DNA from 3 places in the Streptomyces sp. UC4497 genome. Region 1 is predicted to be linked to each of the others. Evidence: riboswitches for the same ligand, from Rfam matches in the RefSeq annotation. Region 1 holds a riboswitch; each other region holds the start of a gene.
What was found. A riboswitch is a leader RNA that binds a small molecule or an ion and turns the genes downstream of it on or off. The one in region 1 is predicted to bind cyclic di-AMP.
Positions count from the first base shown of each region.

Region 1 (3,267 bases):
CGTACGTCATGTACGTCCTGTACATTTTTAAAGAAGCAGGTCCTGAAGCAGCGTCTTGAGGAGGCACCATGACCCGTCCGTCCGGCCGCTATGTCCTGCCCGAGTTCACCGAGCGCACCAGTTCGGGGAGCCGCACCCTCGACCCGTATTCGAAGCTCCTGGAAGAGCGCATCGTCTTCCTCGGGACGCCGATCGACGACATCTCGGCGAACGATGTGATGGCGCAGTTCATGCACCTCGAGTACCAGGCGCCCGACCAGGACATCTCCCTGTACATCAACTCTCCGGGCGGCTCGTTCAGTGCGATGACCGCGCTCTACGACACGATGCGGTACGTCGACTGCGACGTGGCGACGACCTGCCTGGGGCAGTGCTCGTCCGTGGCCGCGGTGCTGCTCGCGGCGGGGACGCCGGGGAAGCGGATGACGCTGCCCGGCGCGCGCGTGGTGATCGACCAGCCCTCGCTGCCCGAGCCGGCCCAGGGGCAGCCGAGCGACCTGGAGATCTACGCGAGCGAACTGGTGCGCATGCGCGACCAGTTGGAGGAGCTGCTCGCCCTGCACAGTGGTCGCTCCAAGGAACAGGTCGGCGCCGACATCGAGCGGGACACCGTGCTGACGGCGCAACAGGCCCTGGAATACGGCCTGGTGGACCACGTCGTGGAGAACCGGACCGCCACACTGCGCTCCCCCGGCGCGAGGTGATCGGCCGATGTTCCCACCCGAACTTCCGCCGCTGCCCGCGATGACCCGCGCCGAGTGCGAGCTCGTGGACCGCTACCTGGAGGTGGTCGACCTCATCGCGCGCATCAACCCGGCCCGCGGCGACGACACCTACAGCGGGCTGCGCGCGGCGCAGGCGCTGGTGAGCCGGGCAGCGGAGCTGCGGGACGCGCTGAACCTGATGCACCAGCGGGGCGAGAGCCGGGTGCACGCGAGCACCCTGGCGCGGGCGCTGCGCGTCCTTGATGGGGAGCGGCGCACCAAGCGGGTCACCCTGCCGACAGAACCGATCAGTTGAAGTCGGGGACCGATCAGTAGAAGTCGAGGCCACTCACCGAGCATCCAGAACCGCTACGGCGCGATCCAAACGGCCCGAACGAGGTACCCCGTACGGCCTAGCATCCGGTCCTTTGATGAGCCCGGCAAAGTTGCGCACGAGCCGTAGGCGGCTGCCGGAATTCGGCGTTCCGTCGCTGGTGCGGGCCTCGTCGGGGCTCGTCGGGCCGGGGCGAAAGCCGCACCGTCCACCTGAATGGGTCAAGGGTGACGAGACTCACTTACCGCCGGTTCACCTCGGTTTTCACCTGTGTCGTGCGTGAAGATCCGTTGCGACGACAAGCCCCCGCCGCCGCGGCGGGGCGGTCCGCACGGACGCCGAGTCCTGCCGCCGTGCGGATGCCAGGTCGACAGGAGTGCATCGGCAGGAGTGGAGGACCCGAGCACGACGGGCCCCCGCCGCGCCTCGTCAGAGGCCGTCGGACGGTCCTTGGGGTGAAGCCGCAGCTTGCGGCCGGGCAACTTCGCCGGCCCGAACCCGACAGGTCATCCTTCACAGGCGGCTGACGAAGGGTTGCGCATGACTGCGCTGAATCGTGTTCCGTCGCTGCTGACCCGGGCGGGTACCGCTTCCGCCCTCTCCATCGCCGTCGCCGGCGCGGGGCTCATGGTCCCCGGCGCCGCTTCCGAGGCATCAGCGGCCACGGCATCCGTCAAGGCACTGCACATTGCCGCGTCCAAGAAGGGTGCACCGTACAAGTGGGGCGCCGCCGGACCGCACCGGTTCGACTGCTCGGGCCTCACGCTCTACTCGTTCAAGCGGGCGGGCAAGAAGCTGCCGCGCACGGCTGCCCAGCAGTACAACAGGACCAAGCACATCTCAAGGTCTCACCGCGCCCGTGGTGACCTGGTGTTCTTCCGCTCCGGCCGAAGCATCTACCACGTGGGCATCTACGCCGGTAAGGGCCGCATCTGGCACTCCCCGAAGACCGGCGCCGTGGTGCGTCTCGAGCGGATCTGGACGAACAGCGTGTCGTACGGCCGGGTGCGGTGATCCGCCGCGCTCGCGCTTGAGCGTCACGCGAGCGGATACTCGTAGGGGATGAACGACCGCAACGAGACGCCGTTGGAACGCGCCGATCGGAACTTCGGAGAACTCCTTCAGGAGCTCCGGGTCATCCAGACCGGCGTGCAGTTCCTGTTCGCGTTCTTGTTGACCCTGGCGTTCACGTCGCGCTTCCCCTCGCTCGACTCGGTGCAACGGGCCACGTACGTAACGACGTTGCTCCTCACGGTCATCGCGGCCGCGCTGTTCACGGCGCCGGCCGCGGTGCACCGGATGCTGTTCAGCATGGGTGCGAAACCGCAGATAGTGCGGGTGTCCTCGCGGCTCGCGGCGTACGGGATGGTGGCGCTCGTGCTCGCGCTGAGCGGGTCCGTGCTGCTCGTGGTCGACGTGACGACCGGCAGGGCCGGTGGGATCGCGGCGGGCGTGGGGACGTTCTTCGTCTGTACGGGCCTGTGGGGACTGCTGCCCTGGCTGTTGCGGCGGGCGGTCCTCAGGCGGGGCGGGTGACCGGAGCCACCCAGGGCAGCGTGATCAGCACCGTCTTGCCGCCCTCGGGGGTCGGTCGCACCGTCAGCGTGCCGCCGCACTCCGCGGTGAGGCAGCGGATGATCACCATGCCCCGGCCGTTGTCCTGCTGGACGGCCGCCGGCAGCCGCTTGGGGTAGCGGGGGTGACTGTCGGTGACGCCGATGCGCAGCTGCTCGTCGCGCTCCAGCTCCATGTCGACGGTGAACGTGGGCGACTGCCCGAGGGTGTGCTGCACCGCGTTCGTCGCGAGTTCGGACACGATCAGGCGGACGGTGTCCGCCGCGTCGGTCCCCGGCGCCATGCCCCACTCCCCGAGCACGGTGGCGACATACCTGCGGGCGGCCGAGACCGAGGCGGGATCGCTCGGCAGCGTGACGGATGCTTCCTGGTGGTCTGCCATGGCGACGTGTCCCTTTCCCGCCGAGGTGGCTCGTCCGGCCTCGCGGATCGCTCGCGCGCGGCCCCCGGCAACTGCTTCGCGCCAGATTGCCACTTGGACGTACCCCTGTGGTGCCGATCCCCCAAGATATGCATATATCTGTCGCTCGATGCGGTGAACTCTGCGACGGTGGACCGTATTTGGGCCGAGGTACGCTCCGTCCTCTACCGTCGGCTCAGACACGCGCCCCGTGCGGGCCGGGAGGGAGTCCGGCCGGGTGGCGCGAGGAGCCC
Region 1 is NZ_JBTYHB010000005.1:175,337-178,603, forward strand. Features, by position in the region: gene ACYSUO_RS09645 (ATP-dependent Clp protease proteolytic subunit) at 69-704, shown strand; gene ACYSUO_RS09650 (hypothetical protein) at 712-1,020, shown strand; cyclic di-AMP (ydaO/yuaA leader) riboswitch at 1,446-1,575, shown strand; gene ACYSUO_RS09655 (C40 family peptidase) at 1,579-2,052, shown strand; gene ACYSUO_RS09660 (DUF6328 family protein) at 2,101-2,574, shown strand; gene ACYSUO_RS09665 (ATP-binding protein) at 2,558-2,995, opposite strand.

Region 2 (3,267 bases), on a different contig from region 1:
GCAGAGGTTCAACGCGTCAGGACGCCGCCTCCAGGTGCGCCTTCACCGCGTGCGGGTCCACGAAGCCCTTCGCCTGCACCCGGTCGCCGGAGGACTCGCCGCGCAGCCGGCGCCCGATCCACGGCACCAGGAACTCGCGCGCCCAGTGGATGTCGTCGCGCCGCACCTCGAACGTGCCGCGCGGCGGCAGCAGCGGCCACGCCTGCTCGGGGTCGGCCGGCACGTCGATGCCCAGCGCCTGACCGGCGCGCAGCGCCACCCGCGTGTGCCCCTCGGGCGACAGGTGGAGACGGTCGTCGTCCCAGGCCCTGCGGTCCTGGATGGACTTCAGGGACCACAGGTCGAGCATCAGGCAGCCGTGCCGGTCGGCGATCGCCCGCACGTGCATGTTGTACGTGGCGATCTTGCCGCGCAGGTGCTTGAGCACGGCCACGTCACGGGTGTCGAAGCCGGTGGCCACCATGACGGTGCCGGCCGCCTCGGTGAGCTGGACCACGGCCTTCTCGAAGCGTTCGGCCACGTCGTCCGGGTCGGTGCCGGGGCGGATGATGTCGTTGCCGCCGGCGACCAGGGTCACCAGGTCGGGCGCGAGCTCGACCGCCTTCGGGACCTGGTCCGCGACGATCTGGTCGAGGAGCTTGCCGCGCACGGCCAGGTTCGCGTACTTGAAGGTGTCCTCGGGGACACGGTCGTCCAGGAGGACGGCGAGCCGGTCGGCCCAACCCGCGAACTTTCCGTCGGGCCCGGGGTCACCGACTCCTTCGGTGAAGCTGTCGCCCACGGCCGCGTAGGACCGGATCGTGCCGTTGAGTGTCTCCGTGAGTGCTCTCGATTCGTTTGCCACGACCACACATCTTTCACCCTCGACTGTGACCTACGCGACCGTAGCCAGGGGTTGACGCGTGGTGAGATAACCCACTCGCCACCTGGGGAATAAGCGCGGGAACGCACTTCGGCGCCCGGGGGACAGCCCCGGGCGCCGAAGTGAGCGAGCGGTCGCGACCGCTACGAGTCGTCTCAGGCGTTCACACCGTGCTCGCTCAGGTACGCGATCGGGTCGATGTCCGAGCCGTAGTCCGCGGTCGTGCGGACCTCGAAGTGCAGGTGCGGTCCGGTGACGTTGCCCGTCGCGCCGGACTTGGCGATCTCCTGGCCGGCCGTCACGGTGTCGCCCTGGGCGACGCCGATCGAGGACAGGTGGCCGTACTGGGAGAAGTGGCCGTCGGCGTGCTCGATGACGACCTCGTTGCCGTACGCGCCGCCCGAGCCGGTCGAGACGACGGTGCCGTCGGCGATCGACTTCACGGAGGTGCCGGTCGGCACCGAGTAGTCGGCGCCGGTGTGGCTGCCGCTGGACCACATGGAGCCCGAGTTGCCGTAGCCCGTGCCCTGGGCGCCGTCGACCGGCGCCGCGTAGTCGCCGGAGGCGGTGGTCTTGGCGCTCGTCTCCGTGGCGGTGGCCGCGCCCTCGGAGCCGGATTCACTGTCGGCCGCGCCGCCGAGGTCGAGCTCGACGCCGATCTTGAGGTGGTCCGCGTCGGGGCCGACGGCGTCCTTGTTGTCCTCGTAGAGCTTCTTCCAGCCGCCGTCGACGTCCTGCGCCTTGGCGATCTTCGAGAGCGTGTCACCGGCCTTGACGGTGTACGTCGTGGCGTCGGCGGCGGGGCCGGACGTCGCGGCCTGCGCGCCGGTGGCGCCCATCAGCGGCAGCGCGATGGCGGCTCCGCCGGCGGAGGCGACGGCGGCGACACGGGCGATGCGGCGGGAGGTCGAAAGGCGGTGCTTTCCCTTTGCGGGCATGCTGAATTTCCTCTCCGTCGCCTACGAGGTGAGCTGTCGGGTTCGGGCTGGAGATGCCCGGCCGCGCCCGGGGTACGGGCACGGCTTCACCCCAAGCCGCTTCGGGAAATCCCCTACGCGGCGTCTTGCGTGTGGGTCCCCCGCTCCTGCCGTGACGGGTAGTCGAAAGGAATCCGGGCGGCGGCAGGACTAGGCGTTCCGACCGGATTGATTGGTGACCGTAGGCGAACGGCAATGGCGACGACAAACCCCGAATTCATCTGCGGGGGCAATTCCTTGGGATTCTGAGGCTTCCCTGTGTAACCCTCCGTCGACATTCCTCGCTTTACCAACGCCATACCTTCGGGGATTACTGGGGCGCCATTCCCGGCCGTCCGCCACACAGCGTCACGAACATGAAGCCGGTCACGCACACGCCCACAAGCCCCTTCGATTCATGCACAGTTGGCACGAATCGGGGCGAATCAGACAGATGGTTGCCTGTGGAACCGATGTCGTATCGTCAGGAGCGCGCCCGCCGGCGACCCAACGCCGGTGCACCGATTGGGAGGAGCCCCTGTGACGCAGCACGCACCGTCCACCGAGCCCGAGCTGACCGGAGTGCGCAACTTCCGAGATGTGGGCGGCCTGCCCACCGTGGACGGCCGGCGCGTGCGCCAGGGCGTACTGTTCCGCAGCGGTCACCTCGCCCACGCCACGGCAGAGGACTCGGCCTTCCTCTCCTCCCTCGGCCTGCACACGGTCTTCGACTTCCGCAACTCCGCGGACCAGAAGCTGGAGGGCGCGGACGTCGAACTGCCCGGCGTGCGCAATCTGAACCTGCCGCTCAACGACCCGGCCGACGGCGCCGAATTCTGGACCATGGTCCGCGACGGCAACATCGACCAGCTGCGCCAGATCCTCGACGAGGGCCGCGCGGCGAACCGGCTCGTCGAGTCCTACCGCACCATGATCAAGGAGCGCACCGCCGAGCACAGCCGCGTGCTGCACTCCCTCGCCGAGGACAGCCTCCCCGCGCTGATGCACTGCGCGGCGGGCAAGGACCGCGCGGGCCTGTCGATCGCGGTGACGCTGCTCGCGGTGGGCGTGGAGCGCGACGCCATCGAGGCGGACTACCTCAAGTCCAACGAGAAGCACCGCCGCTACAACGTGCGCCGCACCGCCACCGCGAAGGACGCCTACTCCCCCGAGATCATGGAGCTGCTCAGCCCGCTCTTCGACGCCCGCATCGAGTACCTCAACGCGGGCCTCGAGACGATCGACGAACTGTGGGGCAGCACGGACCGCTACCTCGAAGAGGGCCTGAAGCTCACCTCGGCGACGCGCGAGCGGCTGCGCGAGCGCCTGCTGGACTGAGGCCCGGCGCCTGAGGGCCTGCACCGTCCTCTCGGCCGAAGCCCGGGCCTGAGCCGCAGCCCCGGACCCCGGCCCAGTGCCCGACGTCACCCCTCCCTGTCGCGAAGTGCC
Region 2 is NZ_JBTYHB010000026.1:19,873-23,139, forward strand. Features, by position in the region: gene ACYSUO_RS29210 (SGNH/GDSL hydrolase family protein) at 17-799, opposite strand; gene ACYSUO_RS29215 (M23 family metallopeptidase) at 1,018-1,800, opposite strand; cyclic di-AMP (ydaO/yuaA leader) riboswitch at 1,804-1,975, opposite strand; gene ACYSUO_RS29220 (tyrosine-protein phosphatase) at 2,359-3,156, shown strand; gene ACYSUO_RS29225 (ABC transporter permease) at 3,243-3,267, opposite strand, start outside.
Region 2: another riboswitch for cyclic di-AMP. It lies ahead of ACYSUO_RS29215 (M23 family metallopeptidase); the one in region 1 lies ahead of ACYSUO_RS09655 (C40 family peptidase).

Region 3 (3,267 bases), on a different contig from region 1:
GTACTCCGTCATCTCGGCGGCGGAGCGCTCCTTGCCCTCGAACTGGTACTTGCCGTCCTTGTAGAACTCGGAGGCGGCGACGTCGAGCGCGAGGGCGATCTGCTGGCCGGGAACGTAGCCGGCTTCCTTGATGGCCTCGAGGATCAGGTCGAGGGCCTCACGGTTCGAGCCCAGGTTCGGAGCGAAGCCGCCCTCGTCGCCGAGGCCGGTGGCCAGGCCCTTGCTCTTCAGGACCTTCTTCAGCGTGTGGTAGACCTCGGCGCCCCAGCGAAGGGCCTCGGAGAAGGACTCCGCGCCGATCGGGGCGATCATGAACTCCTGGATGTCGACGTTGGAGTCGGCGTGCGACCCACCGTTCAGGATGTTCATCATCGGGACGGGCAGCAGGTGCGCGTTCGGACCACCGAGGTAGCGGAACAGCGGCAGGTCGGAGGCCTCGGAGGCGGCGTGGGCCACGGCGAGCGAGACGCCGAGGATCGCGTTGGCGCCGAGCGAGCCCTTGTTGTCGGTCGCGTCCAGGTCGAACATCGCCTGGTCGATCAGGCGCTGCTCGGTGGCGTCGTAACCGACGAGCTCCGGGCCGATCTGCTCGATGACGGCGAGGACGGCCTTCTCGACACCCTTGCCGAGGTAACGGTTGGGGTCACCGTCACGGAGTTCGATGGCCTCGAAGGCACCGGTGGAGGCACCCGACGGGACGGCGGCACGGCCGGTGCTCCCGTCGTCGAGGCCGACCTCGACCTCGACCGTGGGGTTGCCTCGGGAGTCCAGGATTTCCCGGGCTACGACGACGTCGATGGACGGCACGAGCATCTCCTTCTTGGATGTGACGCAGGCTATGCGGGCGGCTGCTTGGTACGTGGTCCCGCACCCCTGAGCGTAACCGGCTCGCGGGCATCGGCCATCCGAACGCCCGCCTCGTGGACAACGCCGATAGCGAAATGTTCCTTAACTGAACAAAAACAGCGACCTCCGTCCCGGCTGTGCCGGGACGGAGGTCGCCGAAGTGAGCGGCCCGTGGGGACGGGGTGCGGCGGGGCTCGGCGTCCGCCGATGCCGAGCCCGTACCTGATGGCCTGGGAGGGCCTGGGGTGGTCCTGTACGGACCGGTGGTCCTGTACGGACCGGTGGTCCTGTGCGGACCGGATGCCTTAGCTGAGGTGCAGCTGCTGACCCGGGTAGATCAGGTTGGCGTCCTTGACGATGTCCTTGTTCTTCTCGAACAGCTGCTGCCAGGTCGTGTCGTGCGCCTCGGCGATCTTGCTGAGGGTGTCACCGGACTTGACCTTGTACTCGCCGTCGCCCTTCTCGACCTTGTTGCCGGTCGGGGTGGTGACGGTGTCCTGCTTCGGAGCCGCCTGCTTGGGGGCCTCCTGCTTCGGGGCCTCCTGCTGCGGCTGCTGACGCTGCTCGGAGCGGTCGGCACGCTGCTGGGTCTCCTGCTGCGGAGCCTGCTGCTGCGAGGACGAGTCGTCCGCGCCACCCTCGTTCGGGGTGGAGGACAGGCCCGAGCCGCAGTTCGGCCAGGCGCCCGCGCCCTGGGAGGCGAGGACCTTCTCGCCGACGGCTATCTGCTGGGCCTTGGAGGCCTGGTCGGCGGTGGAGGCGTACTGGTCGCCGCCGTAGGCGGACCACGTGGAGGACGAGAACTGGAGGCCGCCGTAGAAACCGTTGCCGGTGTTGGTGGACCAGTTGCCACCGGACTCGCACTGCGCGACCTGGTCCCACTCGGACGTGGTCGCGGCGGAGGCGGAGGTCGCACCCATCAGCGGCACGGCGACGGCGGCAGCGGCGACACCGCCGAGCGTGGCGACGCGGACGGCCTTGGACGGGCGGCGGTGCTTGTTCTTGCCGGAAAACAGCATGGAGATATCCCCTCACCGACGCCTGCGAGGTGAGCTGTCGGGTTCGGGCCAGTGAGTGCCCGGCAGACGCATCCTTGTGCGCTGCTTAACCCCAAGCCCGTCCGGTCTCCCGGAAGGGCACTTACCTGGGTCCCCCGCTCCTGCCTACGGCGCATACGCGTCGACTGTTCCCGTACGGACGTTGGCAGGATTCGGCGTGACGTCCATCGGGGCCCGCTGAAGCGAGCGGTCACGAACGTAAGCGGTCGATCCGTCCGATTTCAAAGTCGATCAGGGGCTTTGAGACCCATGTCTCACTCGATCAAGATCGGACAAAGCCCCTTCAACCGCCTCGAACTCCCGCTACTTTTTGTCCGATCCGTCCCCAAGATCGAGGCTCTGACCAGGAAGGATGAGGTCTGGGTCGGTACCGACCGTCTCCTTGTTCCGCTCGTAGAGCGCGTCCCATCCGCCGTGCACGTCCTGGGCCTTCGCGATGTCCCAGAGGTTGTCGCCGGCGTGCACCTTGTACGTGTCACCGTCGCGCCTTTCGTCGCGCGAGGCGTGACGCCCCTCTCCCGCACGGGAGTCGGAGCCGTCCTCGGCGGCGCGATCGCCGCGGTGACGGCCGGACGTGGCGTCGTCCTGCGTCTCGCCGGAGGGCGAGGCGGACGGCGGGGCCGCCTCGGAGGCGGTGTCGTCAGAAGGCGCGTGGGACTTGTCACTTGAAGGGGTCGAGGAGTCCTCGGCCTTGTTACCGGAGGTATCGCCCGATTCGTCGGCCGACGGGCCGTCCGACGCGTCGGAGCCCTCGGCCTCATCGTGACCCTTGTCTCCCGAATCAGCCGATTCGGTCGCATCCGTCGCGTCCGGGGAGCCGGTCTTGTCGGCGTCCTCGTCGGCGCTCTTGTCGTCACCGTCGTCCGACTTGCTGTCGGCATCGGTGTCGGACGACGCGGAGGACTCGGACGGCTGCGGCGACGCGGACACGCCCGGGTCGACGTCCGCCGAGTCGTCGTCCTTGGTGAGGTCGGCGGTGAGCGAGCACATCGGCCAGGCGCTCACACCCTTGTCGTCGAGGACCTTCTCGGCGACGGATATCTGCTGCGAGCGGCTGGCCTGGTCGGCACGCGGGGCGTACTCGAGCCCCCCGTACTCCTCCCATCTCTCCTGCGTGAACTGGAGACCGCCGTAGTAGCCGTTACCGGCGTCCAGGCTCCACTGCCCGCCGCTCTCGCACTCGGCGAGCTTGTCCCACGCCTGCGTGGTCGCGGCGCTCGCGCCGCTCGCGGCGAACAGCGGGATCGCGATGGCGCTGCCGGTGACTCCGGCGGCGACGACGAGAGCAGGGGCCTGACGGGGGCGACGGTGACGACCGTTCCCGGAGAGCATGCGTTTGCCTTTCGCGAGACTGATGCTGCTA
Region 3 is NZ_JBTYHB010000018.1:55,135-58,401, reverse strand. Features, by position in the region: gene eno (phosphopyruvate hydratase) at 1-807, opposite strand, end outside; gene ACYSUO_RS24265 (transglycosylase family protein) at 1,152-1,865, opposite strand; cyclic di-AMP (ydaO/yuaA leader) riboswitch at 1,870-2,027, opposite strand; gene ACYSUO_RS24260 (transglycosylase family protein) at 2,208-3,236, opposite strand.
Region 3: another riboswitch for cyclic di-AMP. It lies ahead of ACYSUO_RS24265 (transglycosylase family protein); the one in region 1 lies ahead of ACYSUO_RS09655 (C40 family peptidase).